DNA from 3 places in the Rhizobium etli CFN 42 genome. Region 3 is predicted to be linked to each of the others. Evidence: predicted binding sites of a transcription regulator. Region 3 holds the regulator's gene; each other region holds the start of a gene.
The links. The regulator PhoB, encoded in region 3, activates phosphate uptake and scavenging genes when phosphate is short. The targets are predictions, from matches to a motif close to TGTCATNNANCTGTCAT.
Positions count from the first base shown of each region.

Region 1: a site for PhoB is predicted at 1,041-1,057, ahead of RHE_RS20950 (alkaline phosphatase). Genes of this name have one in related genera too.
Region 2: a site for PhoB is predicted at 2,230-2,246, ahead of phnC (phosphonate ABC transporter ATP-binding protein). Genes of this name have one in related genera too.

Region 1 covers NC_007761.1:4,342,912-4,352,627, forward strand. Annotated here, with positions in the region: gene RHE_RS20950 (alkaline phosphatase) at 1-983, opposite strand, end outside; partial or broken gene RHE_RS34150 (hypothetical protein) at 1,089-1,283, shown strand; gene RHE_RS20960 (aspartate-semialdehyde dehydrogenase) at 1,395-2,429, shown strand; gene RHE_RS20965 (lytic murein transglycosylase) at 2,600-3,424, shown strand; gene RHE_RS20970 (GGDEF domain-containing protein) at 3,479-5,098, opposite strand; gene RHE_RS20975 (carbonic anhydrase) at 5,189-5,830, opposite strand; gene pdxY (pyridoxal kinase PdxY) at 5,901-6,776, opposite strand; gene RHE_RS20985 (hypothetical protein) at 6,792-6,977, shown strand; gene RHE_RS20990 (NAD-glutamate dehydrogenase) at 7,055-9,716, shown strand, end outside.
Region 2 covers NC_007761.1:174,845-184,560, forward strand. Annotated here, with positions in the region: gene phnE (phosphonate ABC transporter, permease protein PhnE) at 1-152, opposite strand, end outside; gene phnD (phosphonate ABC transporter substrate-binding protein) at 325-1,230, opposite strand; gene phnC (phosphonate ABC transporter ATP-binding protein) at 1,318-2,163, opposite strand; gene RHE_RS00820 (DapH/DapD/GlmU-related protein) at 2,281-2,898, opposite strand; gene phnL (phosphonate C-P lyase system protein PhnL) at 2,895-3,602, opposite strand; gene phnK (phosphonate C-P lyase system protein PhnK) at 3,630-4,406, opposite strand; gene RHE_RS00835 (alpha-D-ribose 1-methylphosphonate 5-phosphate C-P-lyase PhnJ) at 4,403-5,278, opposite strand; gene RHE_RS00840 (carbon-phosphorus lyase complex subunit PhnI) at 5,275-6,381, opposite strand; gene phnH (phosphonate C-P lyase system protein PhnH) at 6,386-6,994, opposite strand; gene phnG (phosphonate C-P lyase system protein PhnG) at 6,994-7,470, opposite strand; gene phnF (phosphonate metabolism transcriptional regulator PhnF) at 7,580-8,317, shown strand; gene RHE_RS00860 (2,3-bisphosphoglycerate-dependent phosphoglycerate mutase) at 8,362-8,997, opposite strand; gene dapB (4-hydroxy-tetrahydrodipicolinate reductase) at 9,018-9,716, opposite strand, start outside.
Region 3 covers NC_007761.1:528,862-538,577, forward strand. Annotated here, with positions in the region: gene pstC (phosphate ABC transporter permease subunit PstC) at 1-638, shown strand, start outside; gene pstA (phosphate ABC transporter permease PstA) at 635-1,957, shown strand; gene pstB (phosphate ABC transporter ATP-binding protein PstB) at 1,972-2,787, shown strand; gene phoU (phosphate signaling complex protein PhoU) at 2,832-3,545, shown strand; gene phoB (phosphate regulon transcriptional regulator PhoB) at 3,706-4,389, shown strand; gene RHE_RS02605 (GcrA family cell cycle regulator) at 4,874-5,407, opposite strand; gene RHE_RS02610 (aspartate aminotransferase family protein) at 5,833-7,032, shown strand; gene argF (ornithine carbamoyltransferase) at 7,070-7,984, shown strand; gene RHE_RS02620 (Hsp33 family molecular chaperone) at 8,075-9,067, shown strand; one part of gene RHE_RS32850 (IS630-like element ISRel6 family transposase) at 9,277-9,612, shown strand; one part of gene RHE_RS32850 (IS630-like element ISRel6 family transposase) at 9,614-9,716, shown strand, end outside.

The sequences.
Region 1 (9,716 bases), 570 kb from region 3:
CCGAGGAGATTTCCGTCAGCCGATGCATTGGCTGCAAGCTCGTTCTTGTCGGTCGCGAGCTTGTAGCCGGCATCCTGGAACAGCTTGATGTAATCCTGGTTGTCCTTGCGCTTGGAACCGGCGACTTCCTTGCCGAGGAAATAGGCCGAGCCGCCGCCGAGAATGACTTCCGGCTTCACCTCGAGCAGCATGCCGACTATGTCGGCCTTTTCGTTGCGGCTGCGGGTATGGGAAACGACCGCAGCCGGCGTCGCATCCTCGATTTCGGACGTCGCGACAATGCCGATCGACTTCTTCGTCGTGCGGCGAACGGCCTCGCCAAAGGTTTCGACGCGCGGGTCGTCGAGTGCGGCCGGTGTCCGGTCCGCATAGACGCCGAGCGCGTTAACGGCCGTCTTGTGCCCCGTCATGAAGGCCGACATGGTGTTGGCCGAGTCCGTGGCAACGGCATTCGTCGCTGACGCGCCGATGAAAGCCATATGATCGAGATCGTCCATGTTCAGGCGGCCGTTCGCTTTGCCCTCGGTCATGCCTTTGGACATGATGCGGGCGGCGGTGCGATGCGCGACGGAAAGGCCGTCGCCGAGCAGGAAGATAATGTTCTTGGCCTTCGGCTGAGCGGCTGTTTCGTAAACGTCCCAGGTGACCGACTTCGTCTCATCGCCTGCGGAGACCTCGATCTTGTAGGCGCCGGGTGCGGAGATCTTCAGGCCGCGGAGCAGAAGAGCGGAACCGAGGGCCTTGTCTTCCTTGCCTTTTTCCAGCTCGATGAACTGTGCTTCGCCCCCAAGGACAGTCTTGTAATCCTGACCGTTGACCGTGACCTTCACATCTTCCGGCTTGACCTGCTTGTTGAGCTCGACCTTGAAATCGAATGGGGAGCCGGCAAGGATCGTCGCGCGATCAAGCGGATAGACTGTCGTCGCCTGAGCGGCGCCCGCGAGGATGGTAGTGGCCGCAAAGGCGGCGAGAAGCATACGCATGGAAACCCCCCGTTTTCGTTGCAGACATTAACAACCGGGTTGGGATATCTCCCGGGCATGACAGCGGCATGACAAAACACCCGGGCTTGCGGCTGCCCCTTTTGACCTGCTGTCTGCTCACGCAAAAACCTTGACTCCTGTGGAAAACCTTCTAAGAGCAACAGCGGAAAAGGAATCTCCATGGTTCGCGACGAACACGCCATTGCCGCATGCGATGACCGGGCACGGGTTGCCGGGGTGGATATTGCCGTTCCGGTTTCTTCCAAAACCAAGGCCAAAACAACGACGAAAACCGTCTGACGTCTCTGGCCTGCCGCTCTCTCCCCGGCTCGGCTGGGGACAGGAAGACGCGAACCGTCGCGCCTTTCCCCTCACCGGACAAGAGGAGAGAAGAGAAAGAGAGCTTGAGAAATGGGTTTTAAAGTAGCAGTTGCGGGAGCGACCGGAAATGTCGGCCGGGAGATGCTCAACATCCTCTCCGAACGCGGCTTCCCCGCCGATGAGGTCGTGGCGCTCGCCTCGGCACGTTCGCAGGGCACCGAAGTGTCCTACGGCGACCGGACGCTGAAGGTTTCCAATCTGGAGAATTACGATTTCTCCGATACCGATATCTGCCTGATGTCGGCCGGCGGCGAGGTCTCCAAGAAGTTCTCGCCCAAGATCGGCCAGCAGGGCTGCGTCGTCATCGACAATTCCTCGGCCTGGCGCTATGACGCCGACGTGCCGCTGATCGTGCCGGAAGTGAACCCGGATGCCGTCACACAGTTCACCAAGCGCAACATCATTGCCAATCCGAACTGCTCGACCGCGCAGCTGGTGGTGGCGCTGAAGCCGCTGCACGACTTCGCCAAGATCAAGCGCGTCGTCGTCTCCACCTATCAGTCGGTCTCCGGCGCCGGCAAGGACGGCATGGATGAGCTGTTCAACCAGACGCGCGCGGTCTTCGTCGCCGATCCGATCGAGAACAAGAAGTTCACCAAGCGCATCGCCTTCAACGTCATCCCGCACATCGATAGCTTCATGGAAGACGGCTACACCAAGGAAGAATGGAAGGTGCTGGCCGAGACGAAGAAGATGCTCGACCCGAAGATCAAGGTTACCTGCACGGCGGTGCGTGTGCCCGTCTTCATCGGTCATTCGGAATCGGTCAACATCGAATTCGAGAACGAGATCACCGCCGACCAGGCCCGCGCTATCCTGCGCGATGCCCCGGGCTGCCTCGTCATCGACAAGCGCGAGAACGGCGGTTACATCACGCCTTATGAATCCGCCGGCGAAGATGCGACCTATATCTCGCGCATCCGCGAGGACGCGACGGTCGAAAACGGCCTCAATATGTGGGTTGTTTCCGATAACCTCCGCAAGGGCGCGGCGCTGAACGCCATCCAGATCGCCGAGCTGCTCGTCAATCGCGGCCTGGTCAAGCCGCGCAAGCAGGCAGCCTGATACCATTTGTAAACCGTAAGATGTTAAAGCCCTGCTCGTGGAGCGGGGCTTTTTCCGGGGCAAATACGACTGTATAAGCGCTCGCTAAACGATGATCGTGACAAAATCGCGAGTGGCTGGCATTCTCTTGCCCGCTTAAAAACTATGCAGATCGAGAGCGGGGTTTCTCAATGCGCATGACAAAGTTGTTTCTGGCGGCCGCTGCGGCAATGGGCGTCCTCCAAGCGGTACCGGCGTTCGCGCAAGGACCGCAATGTGGCAATACCAGCGCCGGCTTCGACGCTTGGGTCGCCGATTTCAAGCAGACGGCAGCGGCCAATGGAGTCAGCCAGTCGGTGCTCAGCCGCGCCTTCGCCAACGTCAACTACAACAAGCCGACAATCGCCGCCGACCGCGGCCAGAAAAGCTTCAAGCTCTCCTTCGACGCCTTCATGCAGAAGCGCGGCGGTGCCGCCGTCATTTCCCGCGGCCGGTCGATGAAAGCAGCCAACCAGGCCCTTTTTGCCTCGATCGAACGCCGCTTCGGCGTTCCCGCGGGTCCGCTGATCGCAATCTGGGGTATGGAAACCGGTTTCGGCAGCTATATGGGCAACCAGCATACGCTCTCGGCTGTGTCGACCCTTGCCTATGACTGCCGTCGTTCGGACTATTTCACCGATCAGCTCTATGCTGCGCTCCAGCTGGTCTCCGAGGGTTATCTGAGCCCGCAGGCCAAGGGTGCCGCCCATGGTGAAATCGGCCAGACGCAGTTTTTGCCGCGCAACGTCGTGCGCTTCGGCGCCGACGGCGATGGCGACGGCCGGGTCGACATGGTCGGCTCCCGCGCCGATGCGCTGGCCTCGACCGCAAATTTCCTCAAGGGCCACGGCTGGCGTGCCGGCGCCGGCTATCAGCCGGGAGAGCCAAATTTCACTGCGATCCAGGGGTGGAACGCCGCCAGCGTCTATCAGCAGGCGATCGCCTATATCGGCCAGCAGATCGACGGCGGCAGATAAGCCTTCATTGACAACGATACCGAGCTGGAAACGCCGCTGCGAATGCGGCGTTTTTCATATGCGGGAATCAAAACCGCCGCCCGATACCGTCTTGCGTCGCTCCTCCTGCGGCGGAGCCGGCACCACCGGCCCCGACACGACGCAATTGCGGCCGGAAGCCTTGGCGGCGTAGAGCGCCAGATCGGCGCGTTTGACCAGATCCTCGAAGTTCCGGTTGGCGGCGTCGTTTGCCCGGCCGGCGCATCCGAAGCTCGCGGTGACCTTGAGGAGATCGCCGCTCGCAAGCGGGATTTCCGCCGCCTCGATCGCCTGTCGCACGCGCTCGGCGACGATGGCGGCGTTGCCGGGCGTCGAATCCGGCAAAAGCGCCAGGAACTCCTCGCCCCCATGCCGCACCAAGAGATCGAAGGAACGAAAATTCTGGCGCGCAACGCCGGCGACGTGCCGCAGCACGGCATCGCCGGCATCGTGGCCGTGGATATCGTTGATCTTCTTGAAATGATCGAGATCGAAGAGGACGACGGAAATCCAGTGCGAGCCGTGCTCGGCCTGCGTAAGGAGCGCCGAGGCAGCGACGTCGAAGCCGCGCCTGTTGTAGAGCCCCGTCAGAAGATCGGTTTGAGCAGCGTTGCGCAACTCACCCACCAGCGTCTCCCGGTCCCGAGCGAGCTTGTCGATCAGCCGGAGTCCTCTTGCCGCCAGCATCATTACCAGCGTGGCGAGAATCAACAGGCCCGCGCACAGCGCCAGAATCTGTGTCAGGTGTATATGCGAGAGCGTGGAAAACTGTTCGCCGGTCTCGTGAATATCGCTCGCAGCCTCGACCATCTTTTGCTGAAGGAAAGCCATGCGTTCGCGCTGTGCGGCCGCCCAGGCGTCGCCCATTGGGCGCGACGGCCGCGACCCGGCGAGAATGGCGTCGGTGATCGCATTCGCCTTCAGTTGGTCGCCGCGACCGAGATAGGCAACAATGTCGCGCACGATCGGCGCGGTCGAATGGAAGACCATGTGATCCATGCCGGCACCAAGCATGGTCTTGCCTTGAATGAACAATTCGATCGGAAATCTGGCAGAAACATCTTGATCGAGGTAACGAGTGCCGATTCCGGTAATCAATCTTTCGCCGTAGTAGGTCAGCAGGATGCCCATCAGCTGGTTGGATTTTTCAAGCAGCACCGGGTCGCTGATCAGCGGTGAAAGTGCGTCGACGACCGCAAGCTGCTTGAGAGCCGCATACCAGTAGATGGAACCGGGATTGCTGCCGGAATAGCGGCCCTGGTCGACGGCGCTTCGCGCGGCGACGATGCGGCTATAGGCAAGGCTGAGGGCCGACAATTCACCTGCAAGCCCTTGATCGAGCGTATCGTGAGGCGGCAAGCTGGCATAGAAAGCGCGGCGTTCGCGATCCAGCGTCAGCCGGCTATGCTGCATGTCGACAGCAGTCCCGCTGCTGGGATGCGCGAGATAGCGGCGAGTGGCATCGATTTCGCTCAGGATTTCCGTGGCCGCGATCGACCCGCCACGCGCAAGTACGTCGGCGAACTGCCGGTCCTTCTCGAGCTCTCTGTATTGCAGGATCGAAGTTCGAAGGACGAAGACGCCTTCAATGAGCATGAAGACGAAGGGCAGCAGGATGGCGGCCAGGATAACCTTTTTGATGGTTTCAAACTTCATCGCCAATCGCCACGTGGTCAAATGACGGCCATGTGCAGCCGATTAGAAGCTTAGCAGCAATCCTTAAAAAAGTGATAAACCGGTACGCTCCTAGATTTCGGGACGGATGAAATCGCGTGTTTCGGCGTCCATGACCCAGAGCTCGCCGGTCGAGATATCGAACCAGGCGCCATGAAGGTGCATTTTTCCTGCGTCCTCGAGCGCCTTTATTTCCGGGAAGGTTCTGAGATTGTTGAGCGAATTGCGTATAGAGACACGCTCCAACGCCGTCTGCCGCTCGGCCTCCGTCATCACGTCATTGCTCTGGATCTGCTCGGCTGCGGGTTTGACCAGCGACATCCACCGGCCGATGAAATCGCCGGGCGATAACGGCTCGGCATTCGGGTCGAGTGCGGCCCGAATGCCGCCGCAGCGGCCATGGCCCATTACCACGATATCCGAGACCTTCAGCGCCTGCACGGCAAATTCAAGAGCGGCCGATGTCGAATGGAAATGACCGTCCGGCTCGTAGGGCGGCACCATATTGGCGACATTGCGGATAACGAAAAGCTCGCCCGGACCGGCATCGAAAATCAGCTCGGGAGCCGCACGTGAATCCGAACAGGCAATCACCAACGTGCTCGGGCTCTGGCCGTTTTCGGCGAGTTGCCGATACCGGTCGCGGGCATCGGCATAACGCCCGTTCATAAAGTTGCGGTAACCGTCCAGAAGGGTGTTTGGAAAACGCTGCATGCCTCTGGATTAGCGCGGGCGGAAGACAAGATCAACTGCTGCACCGCAAAATGCGCATGTGACAAATGCATCATTTTTTCCGCCGCTGCGCCGGGTGTACGAGCCGGCGCATCTGCACCATGGCCATCGGCGTCGACAGGCTGGACGCGTCGCTTGCCAGCATCAACTCGTTGCTGCCGCGCTTGACCGCACGCGCAAGCACTTCGAACACGCTGGCGGTGGCAAGCTGCAACGCCTTTTCATCATCGAGCCCGGACAGCAGGCGCGACAGGAAAACGGCGGCCAGCAGGTCACCGAGACCATTCGGCGGATTGTCGACGACGCGATGCTCGGCAAGAAGCGCGTGGCGGCCGGAAAGGAAGAGATTGCCGGTACCGCCGGCCATCATGGGCACCGCCGAGGTGACGAGCATACGCGACGGCCCGAGCGCCAGCGCTGCCTCCATGATTGCGCTGTTGTCATCAAGCGCTGCTCCCGACAGCCAGGCGAGCTCGTACCGGTTCGGCGTTGCGAGCGAGGCCAGCGGAATGAGATGATCACGAATGGCCTCGGCTGTGGCTTCCGGCACGTAGAGGCCGCCGAGATCGCCCATGACCGGATCGCAGACATAAAGCAGTTCGGGATTGTTTTGCCGGAGCGCAGCGATCAGCCGGGCGACCGAGCGCGCCTGGGCGGCATTGCCGAAATAGCCCGAAAGCACCGCCCTGACTTCGCCGATCCAGGGCGCGCGGATCAGGTCGTCGATCGCCGCGTCGAAATCCGCTTCGGCAAATGTCAGCCGCGTCGAACGGCCATGGCCGGGATGCCAGGGCAGGACGATGGTCGGCAGCGCCCAAACCGGATGGCCGAGTGTCTCCAGCGCAAACACCGCCGCCCGATTGCCAACCGAGCCACGTACGACATGGCTGGAAATAACGATGACTGCGCCCGCTGAATTTTCCGACATGAAACCGTGGTCCGAATGATGATGGCGTTTGATGATCTTTTTGACGCGGGGCTGTCAACCATTCTTCACGTGAGCATGGAAATGTGCCGCGAAAGCAAAGCCGGAAGAGAGGCCTCGCCAATGCGTTTTGGCCTCAAAAACGAAAAAATCTCTGACAATTTCCCATTTCCGTTGGCAAAAAAGCATCAAAACAATGCCTGAGGCCTCTCTTTTAGGGATTTTTTCGAGAAATCTTCTGCTAGCTTGCGAAAAATCAGTCCATTGCGGGGAGGCGATTCATGGCTGCCAGAAACAATCCGAAACGGGAGAAGCAGATCGAAACTGCGCGCAAGATCGCCAAGGCGATGAACGAGGCGCATCTCGATCCGGAAATTCTCTTCGGCCGGGCGAGCAATGACGATCTGGAACTCTATACGCCCGACATGCTGGCGCGCTCTGCCGTGCATTCGGCAAAGGAACTTGCCGCATGGAACGGCAAGGCGCCCCGCGTCAGCATCGACACAATTGCCGAGGTGACGCCTGGCGGCACCGCCGTTTCGGTGCTGTCGGTGACTGACCAGAACATGCCTTTCCTTTATGAGTCGGTCATGGGTGAAGTGACGAGCACCTATCGCGATCTGTTCATGGCCGTGCACCCCATCCTCGTCATGGAAAAGGGCAAAGCCCCCGCGCTCTATTCCGCCGACCACCCGAGCGATCCCGCCGCCCGCGTCAGCCATATCCAGCTCCACATTGCCCCGTTGAACTCCACCCAGGCTGCCGATCTCGTCAAGCGCGTCCAGACCGTGCTCGAACAGGTCCGCCTATCGGTCTCGGACTGGAAGCCGATGCTTGCCAAGCTCGACGGGGTGATTACCGAGCTTTCGGCTAACGGCGCCGGCCGCAGGAAGGCCGAACATGCCGAGGCGGTGGCCTTCCTGACCTGGCTGCGCGACGAGAATTTCACCTTCCTCGGCATGCGCGAATATGTCTATTCCGGCAAGGGCGCCGACGCCAAGGTTGAGCGGGACAAGGGCGCCGGCCTCGGCATTCTCTCCAACCCAGACGTTCTCGTGCTGCGCACCGGCAAGGACGCCGTGACCACGACGCCGGAGATCCTCGCCTTCCTCGAGGGTCCCGAGTTTTTGATCGTCACCAAGGCGAATGTAAAATCGATCGTCCATCGCCGCGCCTATATGGATTATGTCGGCGTCAAACGTTTCGATGCCGAGGGCAACGTCACCGGCGAGCTGCGCATCGTCGGTCTTTTCACCTCGACGGCCTATACCTCGCCTGCCTCCGAAATCCCGCTGCTGCGGTCGAAGATCGAAAAGGTGAAGGAGCATTTCGGCTACGACCCGATGAGCCATTCCGGCCGCATGCTCGACAACACGCTGGAATCCTACCCGCGCGATGACCTTTTCCAGATCGACACGACGCTGCTTGCGAGCTTTGCCGAGCAGATCAACGATCTCGCCGATCGGCCGCGCGTGCGCGTCCTGCCGCGCATCGACCATTTCGACCGCTTCGTCTCGGTCATCGTCTATGTGCCGCGTGAGGAATATGACTCGATCGTTCGCGAGCGGATCGGCACCTACTTGAAGACGGTCTATGACGGCCGTGTCTCCGCTTATTATCCGGCTTTCCCCGAAGGCGGCGTCGCCCGCGTGCATTTCATCATCGGCCGCTCCGGCGGCAAGACGCCGCGCATTCCGCAAGCCAAGCTCGAGCAGACGATCCGCGAAATCACCGCCCGCTGGGACGACCGTTTCGAAGCGCTGGCCGGGCCCAAGGCGCCGAAAATATCGGTCGATCAGGCCTTCCAGGATTCCTTCACCCCGGAAGAAACCGTCGCTGATCTCGCCGATATCGGCGCCTGCGCCGCCGGCGAGCCGCTCCGCATCCAGTTCTATCATCGTCAGGAAGACCATGGCCGCATCCTCTCGCTGAAGATCTTCCACGCCGGCGGTCAGTTGGCGCTGTCGCGCCGCGTGCCGCTCCTCGAGAACCTCGGCTTCAATGTCGTCAGCGAACGCACCTTCGATATCGGAGTGCCGGTCGCCGACGGCGAAACCAAACTCGTCGTGCTGCACGACATGGAGCTCGAGACCCGCAACGGCCACGACGTCGACCTGCACCGTTATGGCGCTGCGCTCGAGGAAGCCTTCGTCGCCGCCTTCGCCGGCACGATCGACAATGACAGCTTCAACCGGCTGATCCTTTCGGCGGGGCTCTCGGCCCGTGAGACGAATGTGCTGCGCGCCTATGCCCGTTATCTTCGCCAGGCCGGCATCGCCTATTCGCAGGACTATATCGCAACGACGCTCGACAAATATCCTGGTGTGGCCGCAGCGATCTTCCGGCTGTTCCACGACACGCTCGATCCAAAGCTTTCCGACAAGGCCCGAGTCAAGAAGATCGCCGACCTGCACCAGGCGATCGAGGCCGAGCTTGCCGACGTGCCGAGCCTGGACGACGACCGCATCCTGCGCCGCTACGTCAACATCGTCGACGCGACGCTGCGCACCAACTATTTCCAGAAGAACCCCGATGGGTCGCCGAAAGCCATGCTGGCGTTCAAGCTCGATCCGCACCTGGTCGACGGGCTGCCGCAACCGAAACCCTTCCGCGAGATGTTCGTCTACGGTGTCGAAGTCGAAGGCGTGCACCTGCGCTTCGGCAAGGTGGCGCGCGGCGGCCTGCGCTGGTCGGACCGCGCCGAGGATTACCGCACCGAGGTACTCGGCCTGGTCAAAGCACAGCAGGTGAAGAACGCGGTCATCGTGCCGGTCGGCGCCAAAGGCGGCTTCTACCCGAAAAAGCTGCCGGTGGGCGGCAACCGCGACGAGATCTTCAATGCCGGCCGCGAGGCTTACAAGACCTATATTCGCACGCTGCTGTCGATCACCGACAACATCTCCGGCGCCGAGGTCGTGCCGCCGGCGGATACGATCAGGCTCG
Region 2 (9,716 bases), 350 kb from region 3:
TCGTCGGCGAATCGGACGGAACTGACGAAAGCCACGATGAGGATAACCAGGCCAAGGATGGTGTAAAAGCGGCGCCTGGCGACCATCCGCTCCCAGGCGGTCCCGATCTCCTGCGTGCTCTGCCTGCGCGGCTGTGTATTGGCAATAGTCATGGATGCCCCGCCTGCTACATAATTCCATCCTTAAATCGAGTTCGATTTGAGGATGGAATTATGTAGCAATTCAAAGTTCGACAGCGTCCTTTACGCGTCTGAAAAGACGCGCGGCGCTGTAGTCACAAAAGAAGGGGCGGCCGTCGCCGGCCGCCCCGCATTGAAAAGGCGATCAGCCGCCGATGGCCGCTTTACGAACTTCGACGATAGCATTGTAGAAGTCGTGCTTGACGGGGGCATAGCCCTTGTAGTCGCCGCCTTCGACAGCCGAGAAGCACTTGTGATCCTTCTCCGGCAGGGCTGTGAAGAAGGCTGCGAGCTTCGTCTGCCACTCTTCGCCGAGGCCGTTGCGCACGACGAGCGGGCCGTTCGGGATCAGCGGCGAACGCCAGACTTCAACGAGCTTGTTCGGGTCCACGGCGCCCTTGTCGACTTCCTTGCGGAAGGTGCCGGAGGTGTAGCCGTCCTTGAAATCGCCGATGCCAGAGCTGTCGTCGACGGCAACGTCGACCTTGCCGTCATAGGCGGCAAGCAGGTTGTTTTCATGACCGCCGTTGAACTGGGTCGAGGCAAAGAACTTGTCGTTCGGCATGCCGGTGTCCTTCGGGATCTGCGTCAGCGGAACGAGGTAACCGGAGGTGGAGTCCGGATCGGCGTAGCCGAGCTTCTTGCCCTTGGCGTCCTTGATGGTCTTGATGCCGGAGGACTTCAGTGCGAGGCCGATCGAGTGATAACCCGTCGAACCATCTTTCTGCTGCGTCGTCAGGATCGGCGTAACGGCCTTCGGATCCTTGAGGTAGACGGAGGCGTAGCCGGAAGCGCCGAGTTCGGCGAAGTCGAGCGTGCCGCCGAGCAGGCCCTGGATAACGCCGTCATAATCGGCGGCCGGGAAGAGCGAGACCTTCTCGAAGCCGAATTCCTGTTTGAGGTGGTCGGCAAGGCAGGCATAATTGCGCAGGCGGTCGGTTTCGTTTTCGCCGCCGAGGATGCCGATGCGGAATTCCTTGAGGTCTGCGGCATTGGTGGCGCCGGCGAGCGCGAACAGCGCCGTTGCCGCAAAGAGTGCTTTCTTCAACATGCGTTCTCTCCTGTTGACCGGTGTCCCCGGCTTTCCGTTACCAAGAAGTGTGCCCTTGACGCGGGCGTTCGATCGCGGCCGTCCCGCTCAGAGGCCGGCCAGGGCCAGCGGTTGGATGCCAGCGGATTGATTGTCTGCCCGCTCGGGAGCGATATCGATTGATGTCGAGGTCATCGTTTCGTCGATGCCGGCGCCGTCCTTGTCCGTGCCGTAGATTTCCTTCACCGCTTCGGCGGTCAGATCCGAGGGCTTGCCGTCGAAGACGACGCGGCCGCCGGCCATGCCGACGATGCGCTCACAATAGTTGCGGGCGGTATCGAGCGTGTGGAGATTGGTAACGACCGTGATGCCCTCGCGCTCGTTGATGTCGCGCAGTGCATCCATGACGATCTTGGCGTTCAGCGGATCGAGCGAGGCGATCGGCTCGTCGGCGAGCACCATCTTCGGGTTTTGCATCAGCGCGCGGGCGATCGCCACGCGCTGCTGCTGGCCGCCGGAAAGGGTGCCGGCCGGCTGCAGCGCCGTCTGCTCGATGCCGAGGCGTTCGAGTGCCGCGATCGCATGCACGCGCTCCTCGCGGGTGAAGATGTTGAGGAGGCTCAGAAGCGTCGAACGGTGATTGAGGCGGCCGAGCATAACATTGGTCAGAACATCGAGGCGCGGCACCAGATTGAACTGCTGGAAGATCATCGCACAGTCGCGCTGCCAGTTGCGCAAGGCCCGGCCGCGAAGCCCGGAGACCTCGACGCCGGCGAAATGAATGGAGCCGGAGCTCGGCTCCTGCAGCCGGTTGATCATGCGCAGCAGCGTCGACTTGCCGGCGCCGGAGCGGCCGATGATGCCGACCATCTGACCCTGAGGAATCGTGAGCGTCACGGCGTCGACGGCGAGCTTCTTCCCGAAACGGCGGGTGACATCCTTCAGCTCGAACATCATGCTCTTCCCTTGCGCTCCAGGCCTTAGTCAGCATCGCATTAGTCCCGCTTCATGAACCTCACGTGTCATATTTGTGTAGTTCGTGTCACAATTCTCCGCGCCTGTATCGGAAGTCTAGCCGCCATATCTCGCCAGAAAATCTTCCGCGCTAAGGTTGCGAAAATCCTGCAAGGCTTGGCGCAGCCGGTCGTGCTCCCAGTCCCACCAGGCGAGCCGGTCCATGCGTTCGCCGACCGGTTTCGAAAACCGTTCGCGGATCAGTTTCGCCGGCACGCCGCCGACGATCGTGTATGGCGCGACGTCCTTCGATACCACCGCGCCGGCGCCGATGACGGCACCGTTGCCGACATTGACGCCCGGCAGGATGGTTGCGCCATGGCCAATCCAGACGTCGTGGCCAATCGTCACCCGGTTCGAGCGCCGCCAGGCGAAGAAGTCCGTCTCCATGTCGGCGTCCGGCCAATAGTCGGCGGCGCGATAAGTGAAATGATGCAGAGTGGCGCGCCAGGTCGGATGGTTGGTGGCGTTGATGCGCACGGCGGCAGCGATGTTGACGAACTTGCCGATCGTCGCGCACCAGACGGAGCCGTCCTGCATGATGTAGGAATAGTCCCCGAAAGTGGCTTCGCTGATGCGGCAGCGTTCGGAGACCTCGGTAAAGCGCCCGAAAGTGGAGCCGCTGACATCAGCCGTTTCGTGGATATAGGGCTCGATGCCCAACTGGCGGCTCATGCGGCGATCTTCCGAGGAGAGAATTGCTGGACGTCGAGGATGCGGTCGGCGACGGCCTCGCGCACTTCCTCGTCGTGGAAGATGCCGAGAAGGGCGACGCCCGCCTTTTTCTTCTCCGCGATCATGCCGACGACGACGGCGCGGTTTTTCGCATCGAGCGAGGCTGTGGGTTCATCGAGAAGCAAAATCGTATGCTCGGTGATGAAGCCGCGGGCGATGTTGACGCGCTGCTGCTCGCCGCCGGAGAAAGTGGCGGGCGGAAGCTGCCACAGCGCCTCCGGCAGGTTGAGCTCGGCGAGCAGCGCGCCTGCCTTTTCGCGTGCAACGACGATTTCTTCGCCGCGCGCCACGAGCGGTTCGGCCACCACGTCGATCGCCGCCACGCGCGGTACGGTGCGCAGGAACTGGCTGACATAGCCGAGTGTATCGCGGCGAACTTTGAGCACGGTGCGCGGATCGGCGGCGGCGAGATCGACGATCCGTCCATCGTGGCGGATGAGGATCTGGCCCGTATCGACGGCGTAATTGCCGTAGATCATCTTGAGCAGCGAGCTCTTGCCGATGCCAGAGGGGCCGCCGAGCACGACGCATTCGCCTGACGCGACCGAGAAGGCGACATCGGAGACGACGGGCAGCCGGATGCCGTCGCGCAGGTGCATGGTGAAGCTCTTCGACACTTCAGAAACGACGAGGGGCGTTGGCATTGTTTCTTCCTATTTTCTAGCGACGGCTCAGACCTGCAGGATCGAGGAGACGAGCAGCTGCGTGTAAGGCTCCCTGGGATCGTCGAGCACGCGGTCGGTGAGACCCTGTTCGATGACGGAGCCATCCTTCATCACCATCATGCGGTGCGAGAGCAGGCGAGCGACGGCGAGATCATGGGTGACGATGATGGCCGAAAGGCCGAGATCGTTGACGAGGCCGCGCACCAGATCGAGCAGGCGTGCCTGCACCGAAACGTCGAGGCCGCCTGTGGGCTCGTCCATGAAGACGAGCCGCGGGCCGGTGACGAGGTTGCGGGCGATCTGCAGGCGCTGTCGCATGCCGCCGGAAAAGGCGCGCGGCTGGTCGTCGATGCGGTCGGCATCAATCTCGACGCGTTCGAGCCAGTCGATCGCTGAGGCGCGGATCTTGCCGTAGTGCCGGTCGCCGATCGCCATCAGCCGTTCGCCGACATTGGCGCCGGCAGAGACAGTCATCCGCAGGCCGTCGGCCGGGTTCTGGTGGACGAAACCCCAGTCGGTGCGCATCAGGAAACGGCGTTCGGCCTCGTTCAATTGGTAGAGGTCGCGGTAGCTGCCATCGCGCATGTGGTATTCGACGCTGCCGGTGGTCGGCATCAGCCGGGTGGAGATGCAGTTGAGCAGCGTCGTCTTGCCCGAGCCGGATTCGCCGACGATGGCGAGAACCTCACCGGGCCAGAGCTCAAAGGAGACGTTCCGGCAGCCGATGCGATTGCCGTAGAATTTCGACAGATCCTTGACCTTGAGAAGGGGTGTGTCGGTCATTCTGCAGCCTCCCGGGCCAGCATCTCGCCGGCATGCCCCTGCGCCCGGCGATCTTCGCAATGGTCGGTGTCGGAGCAGACGAACATGCGCCCGCCCTTGTCGTCGAGGATGACCTCGTCGAGGTAGACATCCTCGGCGCCGCAGAGCGCGCAGGGTTTGTCGAAGCGCTGGATCTCGAAGGGATGGTCTTCGAAATCCAGGCTGACGACATCCGTATAAGGCGGCACGGCATAGATACGCTTTTCGCGGCCGGCGCCGAAAAGCTGCAGCGCTTCCGACCTGTGCATCTTCGGATTATCGAATTTCGGCGTCGGCGAGGGATCCATGACATAGCGGCCGTGCACCTTGACCGGATAGGCATAGGTCGTGGCGATGCGGCCGTTGCGGGCAATATCTTCGTAGAGCTTCACATGCATGAGGCCGTATTCCTCGAGCGCATGCATCTTGCGCGTCTCCGTCTCGCGCGGTTCGAGGAAGCGCAGGGGTTCCGGTATCGGCACCTGATAAACGAGCACCTGGCCGGCGCCGAGCTTTTCCTCAGGGATGCGGTGGCGTGTCTGGATGATCGTCGCCTCGCTGGTGCGCGTCGTTACCGCGACATTGGCGACCTTCTGGAAAAAAGCGCGGATCGAGACGGCGTTGGTCGTATCGTCGGCACCCTGGTCGATGACCTTCAGCACGTCATCAGGCCCGATGATCGAGGCCGTCACCTGCACGCCGCCGGTGCCCCAGCCGTAGGGCATCGGCATTTCGCGCGAGGCGAAGGGCACCTGATAGCCGGGAATGGCGATCGCCTTCAGGATGGCGCGGCGGATCATCCGCTTGGTCTGTTCGTCGAGATAGGCGAAGTTGTAGCTGGCGAGATCGCTCATTCGGCGGCTTCCTTCATGTCTTCGCCGCTGCTGCGGGCGGCTTCGAATTCGCGGCGCATGCGGCGGACGAGATCGAGTTCGGCCTGGAAGTCCACATAATGCGGAAGCTTCAGGTGCTCGACGAAACCGGTCGCCTGAACATTGTCGGAATGGGAGATGACGAATTCCTCGTCCTGCGCCGGCGCGGTGATATCCTCGCCGAGCTCTTCTGCGCGCAGCGCACGGTCAACAAGCGACATTGCCATAGCCTTGCGCTCGCTCTGGCCGAAGACCAGGCCGTAGCCGCGGGTAAACTGCGGCGGCGCCTTGGCCGACCCCTTGAACTGGTTGACCATCTGGCATTCGGTGATCTGGATCGTGCCGAGCGAGACGGCGAAACCGAGCTCCGGCACGTCGAATTCCACCTCGACGTCGCCGATGCGGATCTCGCCGGTAAAGGGATGGTTGCGGCCATAGCCGCGCTGGGTGGAATAACCGAGCGCCAGCAGGAAGCCCTCATCGCCGCGGGAAAGCGCCTGCAGGCGCAGATCGCGGGTCATCGGAAATTCCATCGGCTCGCGGGTCAGGTCTCCGATCTCGTGATCTTCGGGCATGTCGCCGTCGGCCTCTATCAGGCCCTCCTCGCCGAGGATTTCGCAGACGCGCATGACCCGGCCGGTCTCGGCCGGACGCTGGGCCGGCGCTTCGACCACTTCGTCCTCAAGCAGTGAGGGATCGAGCAGCCGGTGCGTATAGTCGAAGGTGGGGCCAAGCAGCTGGCCGCCCGGCAGATCCTTGTAGGTCGCCGAGATCCGGCGTTCAATCACCATGCCAGCCGTGTCGAGCGGTCTGGAATAACCGAAGCGCGGCAGCGTCGTGCGATAGGCCCGCAGCAGGAAGATCGCCTCGATCATGTCGCCGCGCGATTGACGCACGGCGAGCGCTGCGAGGGTGCGGTCGAAAAGCGAGGCCTCGGCCATGACGCGGTCGACGGCGAGCGCCAGCTGCGCCACGATCTGCTCGATGCCGATCGCCGGCAGCGACCGGTCGCCGCGGCGGCGGTCGGCAAGCAGACGGTGGGCATTGGCGATGGCGGCCTCGCCACCCTTGACGGCAACATACATGAGCTCAGATCTCCGTTGCTGTGATCGTGGTGGTGCGCGGCAGACAGACGAAGCGCTTGCCCGATGTCAGCACGATGTCGATGCCGCGCGGAAAGAGCGCACGGTTCTCGGTCCAGAGCCTGAGAAAGGTCTCCGGCAGGCTCACCGGGGCGACCTCCGTGACGCTCTGGATGCCCGGACCCATCAGCGCCAACCTGCGTCCGCCCTCGAGTTCGGGAAGTTCGATGACGACAGTCGTCGAGCGGTCGGGATATTCCTGCGTGCCTGATGCGAAGAGGCCGAAAGAACAAAGCGCAGTGCCCGCCTCTGCGAAGGCAAAGCGCGCATCGGCCTTTTCGGCTGTCACAGGAGCGCCGGTGTGGAAGCCGAGCCACTCCGGCACGGCGGATTTCGCCAGTCCCGAGGTCAGCCAGACGAGCGTGTCGTGGTCGCAAAGGGTGAGTGCGATCGTGCCGGCGGCAATGCCGAGCGGCGGCGGTGGATCGATATCGGGCTCTACCGTCTGAATGGTACCGGGGCGGGCCATGCCGTCCATCAGCATCTTGAAGACGCTCTGCGCATGGAAAATCGGCTCGGCAAAGCCGCCGGTCAAGGCTTCTGTCGCAAGGCCCATCAGTTGTCTCCCCGTACCATGGTGAAGAAATCGACGCGGGTCGCCGCCGTCTCATCCGCCTTGCGGTGGTCGGCGGCGGCGATGCGTGCGGCAATCGGCGAAAGCAGTGCCTGTTCGATGAACTCCCTGGTCGTCTCCTCCTGCCAGAGCGCGTCGAAGATCGCCGCAAGGCGCGCCTTCTCACGGTCGGTGCCGAGCGCCTGTGCATGGCCAATGGAGCCGGACTCGAGCCGCACCGTCGCGCGTGTCACCGTCACCTCGCCGAGATTGAAGGGAGCCCCGCCGCCGCCGATGCGGCCGCGCACCATCACCAGTCCGGTCTCCGGTCCGCGCACCGGATAAGCCACCGGTTTTTGCGGCAACGCATCCCAGACCGCCTGGAGTTCGCTCCGCTCCGCTCGCGCCAGCAGATCGGCGGCGCGTTTGCGCTCCGCGACCGTCTGTGACGCAGCGTCTTTCCTGTCCGCTGATATCATCGCTGCCTCCTCGAAATGTCTATTGATATAGACAAGTATACAAGCTATACCTAGCCTTAAATCGGTGTCGTGACAAGCGTGTGACATCGTTGGGCAAGGCAGGGGCGGGATGGCAGGACTGAAACAGGTGCAGAGGCAGACGGGCGTGGCGCTCTGGCGCCAGATCGCCGATCGGATTCGCGAGGCGATCGGCAACGGCGCCTATGACGAAACGGGGATGGTGCCGCCGGAAACGGTGCTGGCGCTGCAATTCGGCGTCAACCGGCACACGGTGCGCAGCGCGCTGGCGGCGCTGGCGCAGGAGGGAATTGTGAGGGCGGTACAAGGCCGCGGCACGCTGATCGAACGTAAGGAGCGGCTGAACTTCCCGATCACCCGGCGCACGCGCTTCACCGCCGGCATCGGCGATCAGGCGCGCGAGACGCGCGCACTTTTGCTCGATGAGGCGCAGGAGGAGGCGAGCGCCGAGGTTGGCAGTTGGCTGGGCCTGAAACAGGGCGAGATGGTGATCCGGCTGGAAACATTGCGCCATGCCGACAGGCGGCCGGTTTCAAAGGCGACGAGCTGGTTCCCCGCCGAACGCTTCGCCGGGATCGGCGAGGCCTACCGCAAGCATCAATCGATCACCAAGGCTTTCGCCGAGCTCGGCCTCGCGGACTACGTGCGGGCGACGACCGAGGTGACGGCGGCCCATGCTGCCACAGCCGACCTTGCAGATCTGGAACTCACCCCCGGCGCCATCCTTCTGATCGCCAAGGCGATGAACACCGACCTCGACGGCGTGCCGGTGCAATATTCGATCAGCCGTTTCGCGGCCGACCGGGTCCAGTTCACGATCGACAACTGAGGGCTTGGCGTACCGGCCGCCTCCGGCGGCACGCCTCGCCGAATTCAGTGTGCGCCGGACATATCGCCCAGCACTTCCTTGGAAGCCACGGTGGAATCCGCATTCAGCTTGTAGACCATCGGAACCCCGGTCGCGAGATTGAGGGCGAGCACGCCTTCTTTGGTCAGCTTGTCGAGCACCATGACCAGCGAGCGCAGCGAATTGCCGTGGGCGGCGACCAGCACCTTCTCACCGCGCAGCACGCGCGGCAGGATTTCCGTGAGATAGTAAGGCCAGACACGCGCGCCGGTGTCGCGCAGGCTCTCGCCGCCGGGCGGCGGCACATCATAGGAACGGCGCCAGATATGCACCTGTTCCTCGCCCCATCTGGCGCGCGCATCATCCTTATTGAGGCCCGAGAGATCGCCGTAGTCGCGCTCGTTCAGCGCCTGGTCGCGGATCGTTTCGAGATCGGGCTGGCCGACCTTGTCGAGAACGAGCTTCAGTGTGTGCTGCGCGCGCACAAGCGCCGAGGTATAGGCGACGTCGAATTTGATCCCGTATTCGGCAAGTGCGACACCGCCGGCGTTGGCTTCCTGTATGCCGAGCTCGGTCAGATCGGGATCCTTCCAGCCGGTGAAGAGATTCTTCAGGTTCCAGTCGCTCTGGCCGTGGCGAACGAGGACGAGGGTACCGCTCATGAATATGCCTCCGTAGTATCTTATTGGGAAGAAAGCCCGAGCACGTCGAGCATGGAATAGAGCCCCGGCTTCTCATCGCGCGCCCAGAGCGCCGCCTTGATGGCGCCGCGCGCGAAGATCGAGCGATCGGCAGCGCTGTGCGACAGGGTGACGATTTCGCCTTCGCCGGCGAAAAGCACGGAATGTTCGCCGATGACCGAGCCACCGCGCAGCGTCGCAAAACCGATCGTGCCCGCCTCGCGGGCGCCGGTATGGCCGTCGCGGACCCTGACCGATTTCGAGGCGAGATCAATATTGCGGCCCTTGGCCGCGGCTTCGCCGAAGAGAAGGGCGGTGCCGGAAGGGGCATCCACCTTGTGTCTATGGTGCATTTCCAGGATTTCGATGTCCCAGTCTGCGGGATCGAGCGCCCGCGCTGCCTGCTCGGCCAGCACGCTGAGCAGATTGACGCCAAGGCTCATATTGCCAGACTTGACGACGCGGGCATGGCGGGCCGCTGCGGCGATCTTCGTATTGTCCTCGGTCGAGCAGCCCGTCGTGCCGACAACGTGAACGATGCGGGCCTGAGCGGCGAGGCCGGAGAATTCCACGGTTGCGGCAGGCGCGGTGAAGTCGACTACGCCTTCGGCATGCAGGAAGGCCTGGAGCGGATCGTCGCCGATGATGACGCCGGTCGGGCCGAGCCCGGCGATCTCGCCGGCATCCTTGCCGATGAAGGG
Region 3 (9,716 bases):
TGGCTGAATACGCCTCGCCCAAGGTGCGCGGGATTTCCAAGCCGCTTCTCGAAGTGCTGGCCGGCATTCCGACGATCGTCTACGGCTTCTTCGCCCTCGTCACCGTCGGTCCGTTCCTGCGCGATTTCTCCGCTCAGATCAGCGGCCTGCTCTCCGGCAGCTACACCAACTTCATCCAGGCGCAGAGCGTTCTGACCGCCGGCATCGTCATGGGCATCATGCTGATCCCCTACGTGTCCTCGCTGTCGGACGATATCATCACCGCCGTACCGCGGGCCCTGCGTGACGGTTCGCTCGGTCTCGGCGCCACCCGCTCCGAAACCATCAAGAAGGTGGTGCTGCCGGCCGCCCTTCCCGGCATCGTCGGCGCGCTGCTGATGACCGCCTCGCGCGCCATCGGCGAAACCATGATCGTCGTGCTGGCCGCCGGTGTCGCCGCCCGCATCCAGATCAACCCCTTCGAGCCGATGACGACGGTGACCGTCAAGATCGTCAACCAGCTGACGGGCGACCTTGAATTCACCTCGCCGCAGACGCTGGTTGCCTTTGCCCTCGGCATCACCCTGTTCTGCATCACGCTTTGCCTCAATATCTACGCGCTCTACATCGTGCGCAAATACCGGGAGCAGTACGAATGACGGATATTGTTTCTCCCACGGCAGGTGTCACCGTTTCCAAGGCGCCAGCCCGTCGCGATATCGGCATCAAGCGCCGCTACGCCGCCGAGCGCCGGTTTCAGGCCTATGGCATCGCCGCCATCACCTTCGGTCTCGTCTTCCTGTTCATCCTGCTGTGGACGGTGATCGGCAAAGGTTACACCGCCTTCCAGCAGACCGCGATCACCCTGCCGATCGAATTCACCGAGAAGACGATCGACCCGAACAACAAGCGCGCGAGCGACCCTTCGGTGCTGGTCGCCGCCAACTATCCGGTTCTGCTGCGCGACGCGATCGTCAAGCAGCTGAACATCAATGCGTCGAGCAAGCCTGATGTGCGCGACGCGACCGCCATGCTCTCCAAGAGTGCGCCGATCCAGCTGCGCGACATGGTCGTCGCCGATCCCTCGCTGATCGGCAAGACGGTCAATGTCTCCGTTCTCGCCGACGCCAATATCGACAGCGCCAACAAGGGCCAGATCGATCTTTCCGTCGATGAGAAGAACCGCAAGGTCAACGACAAGCAGGTTAACTGGATGAACCAGCTTAAGGCGAGCGGGGCTCTGACCAAAGAGTTCAACACCGGCCTCTTCGTCAACGGCAATTCCAGCCGTCCGGAGGCTGCAGGTCTTGGCGTTGCCCTCATCGGATCGCTCTACCTGATGCTGATCGTGCTGGCGCTGTCCCTGCCGATCGGGGTTGCCGCCTCGATCTATCTCGAGGAGTTCGCACCGAAGAACAAGCTGACGGACCTGATCGAGGTCAACATCAACAACCTCGCCGCGGTCCCGTCGATCGTCTACGGTCTGCTCGGCCTTTCCGTCTTCATCAACTTCATCGGCCTGCCGCGCTCGGCCTCGCTGGTCGGCGGCCTAGTGCTGACGCTGATGACGCTGCCGACGATCATCATCGCCACGCGTGCGGCGCTGCGCGCCGTGCCGCCGTCGATCCGGGCCGCAGCGCTCGGCCTCGGCGCCTCGAAAATGCAGATGGTGTTCCACCATGTCCTGCCGCTTGCCATGCCCGGCATCCTCACCGGCACGATCATCGGCCTGGCGCATGCGCTCGGCGAAACCGCGCCGCTGCTCTTGATCGGCATGGTCGCCTTCGTCGCCAACGCGCCGGCGACACCGCTCGAGCCCTCGACGGCCCTGCCGGTGCAGGTCTATATGTGGGCGAACGAGGCCGAACGGGCCTTCGTGGAGCGTACTTCGGGTGCCATCATCGTTCTGCTCCTGTTCCTGATCGTCATGAACATGGGCGCCATTCTCTTGCGTCGTCGCTTCGAGCGCCGCTGGTAAACGGAGTAGATATCATGAACATGTTGACGGAAGCTGCAGTTGAAAAGGCGCTGGATCAGAAGATGAGCAACGTCCCGTATAAAATGATCGGACAGGATGTCTCGGTTTACTACGGCGAGAAGCGCGCGCTTTTCGATGTGAACCTGAACATCCGTGAAAACACCGTAACCGCGCTGATCGGCCCTTCCGGCTGCGGCAAGTCGACCTTCCTGCGAAGCCTCAACCGCATGAACGACACGATCGAGGGCTGCCGCGTCGCCGGTAAGATCACCCTCGACGGCGACGATATCTATGATCCGGATATCGACGTCGTCGAGCTGCGCGCCCGCGTCGGCATGGTATTCCAGAAGCCGAATCCGTTCCCGAAGTCGATCTATGAAAACGTCTCCTACGGCCCGCGCATCCATGGACTGGCGAAGTCGAAGGCCGATCTCGACCAGATCGTCGAGAGCAGCCTGCAGCGCGCCGGCCTGTGGAACGAGGTCAAGGACCGCGTGCACGAATCCGGCACCGGCCTTTCCGGCGGCCAGCAGCAGCGCCTGTGCATTGCCCGTGCCGTCGCCGTCAGCCCTGAGGTCATCCTGATGGACGAGCCCTGCTCGGCGCTCGACCCGATCGCCACGGCCAAGGTCGAGGAACTGATCCACGAACTGCGCGAGAACTACACGATCGTCATCGTCACCCACTCAATGCAGCAGGCCGCGCGCGTGTCGCAGCGCACCGCCATGTTCCACCTCGGCAACCTCGTCGAGGAAAACGACACCGACAAGATGTTCACCAATCCGGACGATCCGCGCACCCAGGACTACATCATGGGTCGCTTCGGCTGATTGCGGTCATCCGAAGCCTTCCCGTTATTCGAGGACAAAGCCCCATGGCATCGACACATATTTATTCTGCCTATGATGATGATCTGAAGTTCCTCTCCAGGCGCATTTCCGAAATGGGCGGCCTGGCCGAGCAGATGGTCGCCGAATCCGTACGGGCGCTGGTCAACGGCGATACGGCGCTGGCGCAGAAGGTCATCTCCGACGATGTGATCCTCGATCACACCGAACGCGAGATCGGCGACAAGGCGATCGTCACCATCGCCCGCCGCCAGCCGATGGCCGCGGATCTGCGCGAAATCATGGGTTCGATCCGCATCGCCGCCGACCTCGAACGCGTGGGCGACCTCGGCAAGAACACCGCCAAGCGCGTCATCGCCGTGCAGAGCACCGGCGTTCCGCGCAAGCTCGCCCGCGGTCTCGAGCACTTGTCCGAGCTGGCGCTCGTCCAGCTCAAGGAAGTGCTCGATGTCTATACGACACGCGCCGCCGACAAGGCGACCGCCATCCGCGAACGCGATAACGAGATCGACGCGATGTACACCTCGCTGTTCCGCGAGCTCTTGACCTACATGATGGAAGATCCGCGCAACATCACGAGCTGCACGCATCTGCTCTTCTGCGCCAAGAACATCGAGCGCATCGGCGACCATGCCACCAACATCGCCGAGACGATCTACTACATGGCGACGGGCGCCCAGCCGGAAGGCGATCGTCCGAAGGATGACAGCGCCAACACCGTCGGCGCCGCGACGGAATAATCGTTCCGAGCGAGCCGCCCGGGCCCGCCGCCCGGACCAGTCACTTGCGTGCGCGCCAGTTAGGGGCGCGCAAAGAGGTCGCAGCCAATTTCTGAATTTGCGCAGGACGCCTGATTAAATCGTCCCGATTTAAGGCTTGTGCGCGAGGAGACGGAGACGCATGATCCCGAGAGTCGCAGTTGTTGAAGACGAGGAGGCGCTCAGCGTGCTCCTTCGCTATAATCTCGAAGCGGAAGGCTTCGAGGTCGATACCATCCTGCGCGGCGACGAGGCCGAAATCAGGCTTCAGGAGCGCACGCCCGACCTTCTCATCCTCGACTGGATGCTGCCCGGCGTCTCCGGCATCGAACTCTGCCGGCGCCTGCGCATGCGGCCGGAAACCGAGCGGCTGCCGATCATCATGCTGACGGCGCGCGGCGAGGAGAGCGAGCGTGTCCGTGGCCTGTCCACTGGCGCCGACGATTATGTCGTCAAGCCGTTTTCGACTCCCGAGCTCGTCGCCCGCGTCAAGGCGATGCTGCGCCGTGCCCGTCCCGAGGTGCTGTCCTCGGTGCTGAAATGCGGCGATATCGAGCTCGACCGCGAAACCCATCGCGTCCATCGCAAGAGCCGCGAAGTCCGCCTCGGCCCGACCGAATTCCGCCTGCTGGAGTTCCTGATGTCGTCGCCGGGCCGGGTCTTTTCCCGCTCGCAGCTTCTCGACGGCGTCTGGGGCCACGACATCTATGTCGACGAACGCACGGTCGACGTCCATGTCGGCCGCCTGCGCAAGGCGCTGAACTTCTCCAATATGCAGGACGTCATCCGCACCGTCCGCGGCGCCGGCTATTCGATGGAAGCCTAAGCTGAGGGTGTGTGTGGTCGGCATTCCCACCGGTGCAGCCTTCCCCACTCCCTTCAACCCGCCGGCGCAGCTTATGTGTATTCGGCACAACCTCTTCTCCGTCATCCCAGGGCTTGACCCTGGGATCCATGCGGCTGGCACGGCGGAAAGAGTGATGGCATCCCACTGCAGGCGAACAAATTGAAGCGGCGTGCTTGGTTGTGGATCCCAGGGTCAAGCCCTGGGATGACGGAGTTTGGGGAAGGCGGCCGGCAAGAGGCGAGAGGTCTGAAGCAGTCGAGCTGGAGCGGTTCAGCTCTCCATGGAAGCAAGAGCCGTCTTACGCAATTCCTGAATGAAAATCGCTTCAGGCTTCTCCTGGATTGCTCTGAGACCGTGTGGTTCGTGATCTTTGCCGTATCAGCACCTACAGCCACAGCTCCACCATTCCATAAAAAAACGGGCCACGAGGCCCGTTTCGCATTTCCAGCAATGGTTTGCCCGCTCAGCTGACCCGCGCTGCCGCCCGGCGGCGTTCGTTGATCGGCTGGTAGGCAAGCTTCTGGTGGTAGCTGCAATAGGGCGAATTGTCAGGGGATTCGCAGCCGCAGAAGTGGAAATCGTCCTTCAGCGGATCGCCGACCGGCCATTTGCAGGTGCGTTCGGTCAGTTCCGTCAGGCCGAGGCGGCGGGAAATCGGCACGACCACGTTGCCCTTCGGCACGTATTCCATTTCCTCGACCGTTTCGATCTCGATCTCTTCCTTCAGCAGGGTTGCGCCCTGCTGGCGGGTCACGGTGCGGGTGGCGATCCGGGAGGCGTAGTTCGGCGCGCGCGGCGCGGATGTCTGACGCTTCGGCGTGCGCGCCGCTGTGGCTGTGCCGCCGGCCTTGGCGCGGCCGGGAAGGTTGAGCCTGTGCACCTTGCCGATAACGGCGTTTCGGCTGACCCCGCCAAGCTGCGCAGCAATCTGGCTGGCGCTCAGTCCTTCGGCCCAAAGCTTCTTGAGTTTCTCGACCCGCTCGTCTGTCCAGTTCATGCCCTGTCTCCACCTTTTGCGTTGGTGATGGCAGAATCCCTCACCGTTGTCCCGGAAGCCTCCGAAACAAGAAACGCTTGATCAATTTTGGTGACTAGTTCCGCCGCATGCAGTCTAGTAATTGAACTTTAACCTAGTGTGAGGCTGACTCCGTGACAAGAGTCGCGGGAATCCGGATGAATCGAATTTCAAGTTTTCCCCAACTTGCTGCCTCTGCGTGTCATTTCTGCAATAATGCCTGTTGAAGGCCGAAAGTGCCGCTGTACAAGCTTGCTGCATACGCTAAGGCCGCAGTTTTGTTGACATTGCAGCGCGAAAAGGAAATAGTACCGCTTGCCGCCGAAAGGCGGCATTTTTGATTTTTCGGGCCTGGTTTTCTTAGCCGGAGTCCGGCGATTGACAACGCTGATCGGGAGACCCGCGCCATGGCCGAAGCCGCGCCGCTTTATGACACCTATTCTCGTGCCCCGCTGCGGTTCGAGCGAGGCGAGGGCGTATGGCTGATCACCGAGAGCGGCGAGCGTTATCTCGATTTCGGCGCCGGTGTCGCCGTCACCTCCGTCGGCCATGGCAATCCGCATGTGGTCGCCGCCTTGAAGGAGCAGGCCGACAAGGTCTGGCACCTCTCCAACATCTATGAAATCCCCGGCCAGGAGCGCCTGGCCAAACGCCTGACGGACGCCACCTTCGCTGACAAGGTGTTCTTCACCAATTCCGGTGCCGAGGCGCTCGAATGCGCCATCAAGACGGCTCGCCGCTATCAGTTTTCCAAAGGCCATCCCGAGCGTTTCCACATCATCACCTTCGAAGGGGCCTTCCATGGGCGCACGCTTGCGACGATCGCCGCCGGCGGCCAGGAGAAATATCTCGAAGGCTTCGGCCCCAAGGCGCCGGGTTTTGATCAGGTGCCGTTCGGCGATATCGAAGCGGTCCGCGCCGCGATCACCGATGCGACGGCAGCAATCCTAATCGAGCCGGTGCAGGGCGAGGGCGGCGTGCGTCCCGCCACGACTGAGTTCATGAAGGCGCTCCGCCGGATTTGCGACGAGAACGGCCTGCTTCTGATCCTTGACGAGGTCCAGACCGGCGTCGGCCGCACCGGCAAGCTCTTCGCTCATGAATGGTCCGGCATCACGCCTGATATCATGGCCGTTGCCAAGGGCATTGGCGGCGGTTTCCCGCTTGGCGCCTGCCTTGCCACGGCCGAGGCTGCCTCCGGCATGAAGGCCGGCACGCATGGTTCGACCTATGGCGGCAATCCGCTGGCCATGGCCGTCGGCAGTGCCGTGCTCGACGTCATCCTCGCCGAGGGTTTCCTGGAGCATGTGCGCGACGTCGCGCTCGTCTTCCGCCAGGGGCTGGCCTCGCTGAAGGACCGTTATCCCGATGTGATCGAGGATATCCGAGGCGAGGGGCTTCTGCTCGGCGTCAAGGCTGCGGTTCCCTCGGCCGAATTGCTGCAGGCGATCCGCGCCGCGCATCTGCTCGGCGTGCCGGCCGGCGACAACGTCATCCGCCTTCTTCCGCCGCTGGTGGTCACCGCCGAGGAAGCCCGCGAGGGGCTCGCGCGCCTCGAGCGCGCCGCCGAGAGCATCCGCGCCGCCAAGATCAAGAAGACGGCTTGAAGGGATCGCCGCCTTCGGGCGCACGACAGGTAAGAACATGGCTCCTAAACATTTCCTCGATCTTTCGGCCGTTACATCGGCCGACCTCAGAACCATCATGAACGACGCGCTTTCTCGCAAGCAGGCCTTCAAGGCTGGCAAGGGCGACAAGCCGCTCGCCGGCAAGATGCTGGCGATGATCTTCGAGAAGCCGTCGACGCGCACCCGCGTCTCCTTCGACGTCGGCATGCGCCAGCTCGGCGGCGAAACGCTGTTCCTGTCGGGTACCGAAATGCAGCTCGGCCGCGCCGAGACGATCGGCGACACCGCCAAGGTTCTGTCGCGCTATGTCGATGCGATCATGATCCGCACCACCGAGCATTCGCGCCTGCTGGAGCTTGCCGAACATGCGACCGTGCCTGTGATCAACGCCCTGACGGACGATACCCATCCGTGCCAGATCATGGCCGATATCATGACCTTCGAGGAGCATCGCGGCCCGATCAAAGGCAAGACCATCGCCTGGACCGGCGACGGCAACAATGTGCTGCATTCGCTGGTCGAAGGTGCCGCGCGCTTCGGCTACCGCATGAACATGGCCGTACCCCTTGGTTCGGAGCCCAAGGATCACTATCTGAACTGGGCCCGCAACGAGGGCGCCGAAATCATGCTATGCCATGATGCCGACCGTGCGGTCGAAGGCGTCGATTGCGTGGTGACCGATACCTGGGTCTCCATGAATCAGGAACATCGGGCCCGGGGTCATAACGTCTTCCAGCCTTATCAGGTCAATGCGGCCTTGATGGCCAAGGCCGGCAGCGATGCATTGTTCATGCATTGCCTGCCCGCGCATCGCGGTGAGGAAGTGACGGACGAGGTGATCGACGGCCCGCAATCCGTCGTCTTCGATGAAGCGGAAAACCGTCTTCATGCGCAGAAGTCGATTCTTGCTTGGTGCCTGGGCGCGATCTGAACCATCAATCGGATGTCGCGCGTGATAAGCGCGCGACCGCGCGAGCGAAGGGTACGCTGACCCTTTGCTTGAAAACTAGGAGTGAAAGCCATGGCAGAAGCTGCAGCCGCCCTCGGCCAGTTCGATTTCGCCGGCGATGATCATGTCGTCCCCTTTCAGGTGGAGGGTCTGGATGTGCGCGGCCGCGCCGTCCAGCTCGGCCCGATGCTCGATGCGATCCTCGAGCGCCATCATTATCCCGCGCCCGTCGCCCGGCTGCTTGCCGAAGTCGTCGTGCTGACGGTGCTGCTCGGCACCTCGCTGAAGTTTGACGGCAAGTTCACCGTGCAGACCAAGGGCGACGGCCCGGTCGATCTGCTCGTCGCCGATTTCTCGACACCTGAGAACGTGCGCGCCTATGCCCGTTTCGATCGGGCGCTGCTCGACCAGGCCATTGCGTCAGGCGAGACCGAGCCGGAGCAACTGCTCGGCAAGGGCGTGCTCGCCTTCACCATCGATCAGGGCAAGTTTGCTCAGCCCTATCAGGGCATTGTCGCGCTCGACGGCACCTCGCTTGAGGAGATCGCCGGCGTCTATTTCCGCCAGTCGGAGCAGATCCCGACGCGTGTGCGCCTGGCTGCGGCCGAACTCTTCGACCGTGACGACGCCGGCAAGCCGCGCCACCGCTGGCGGGCAGGCGGCCTCGTCGCCCAGTTCCTGCCGGAGGCGCCGGAGCGTATGCGCCAGCCCGATCTCCACGGCGGCGACGGCGACACCGGCGACCGCCCGCATGGTGAGGACGATGCCTGGACCGAAGCCCGCTCGCTGGTCGAGACCATCGACGCCGACGAGCTGACCGATCCGCTTGTCGGCACCGAACGGCTGTTGTTCCGCCTGTTCCACGAGCGCGGCGTGCGCGTCTTCGAGCCCCGCGCCGTCTTCGACCGCTGCAGCTGTTCGCGGGAAAAGATCGGCAACGTGCTGAAGGGTTTCACCGCCGAGGAGATCGAGGCCAGCCAGGAAAACGGCGAGATATCCGTCACCTGCGAATTCTGCTCGACCACCTACCGCTTCGAAGCGGCCGAGCTTCAGCCGGCGGAATAATTCTCGGCGCCAAAAACCCCTCCCAAAAGGGGAGAGGCTTGGATGCCGCACCCACCGTTTTCCATTTCACCGTCTCCCCAAAGACGCTGATGTCTGCTGCATTTGGCGCATTGCGTTAGAGCGGATCATTTCTTATCGGAATCGGTGCGGGATTCCCAAATCAGCAGATTTGTGATTCATGATGGATGCTGGAATGGAGGCCAGCATCCATGACGCGACCCTATTCGAATGATCTTCGCGAGCGAGTCATTGCAGCGGTTGTGGACGGTCAGAGCTGCCGGGTGGTGGCGGAGCGGTTCAACATAGCTATCTCATCCGTGGTGAAGTGGTCGCAGCGTTATCGGGCCACCGGTAGTGTGTCGCCCGGTAAGATGGGCGGCCATCGCCGACGTGTGCTGGAGCCGCACCGCGCCTTCATTGTCGAGCAGATCGAGCAGACATCACATCTGACGCTACATCGGCTGAAGGATGAGTTAGCCGCCCGCGGTGTGAGCGTCTCCCACAATGCCATCTGGCAATTCATGCGCCGCGAGGGCTTGAGCTTTAAAAAAAACGCTGTTCGCCCTTGAGCAGGGCCGCGCCGACATTGCCCGCCGCAGAGCTCGCTGGAAAGCCTGGCAAGACCGCTTCGATCCGAAGCGGCTCGTCT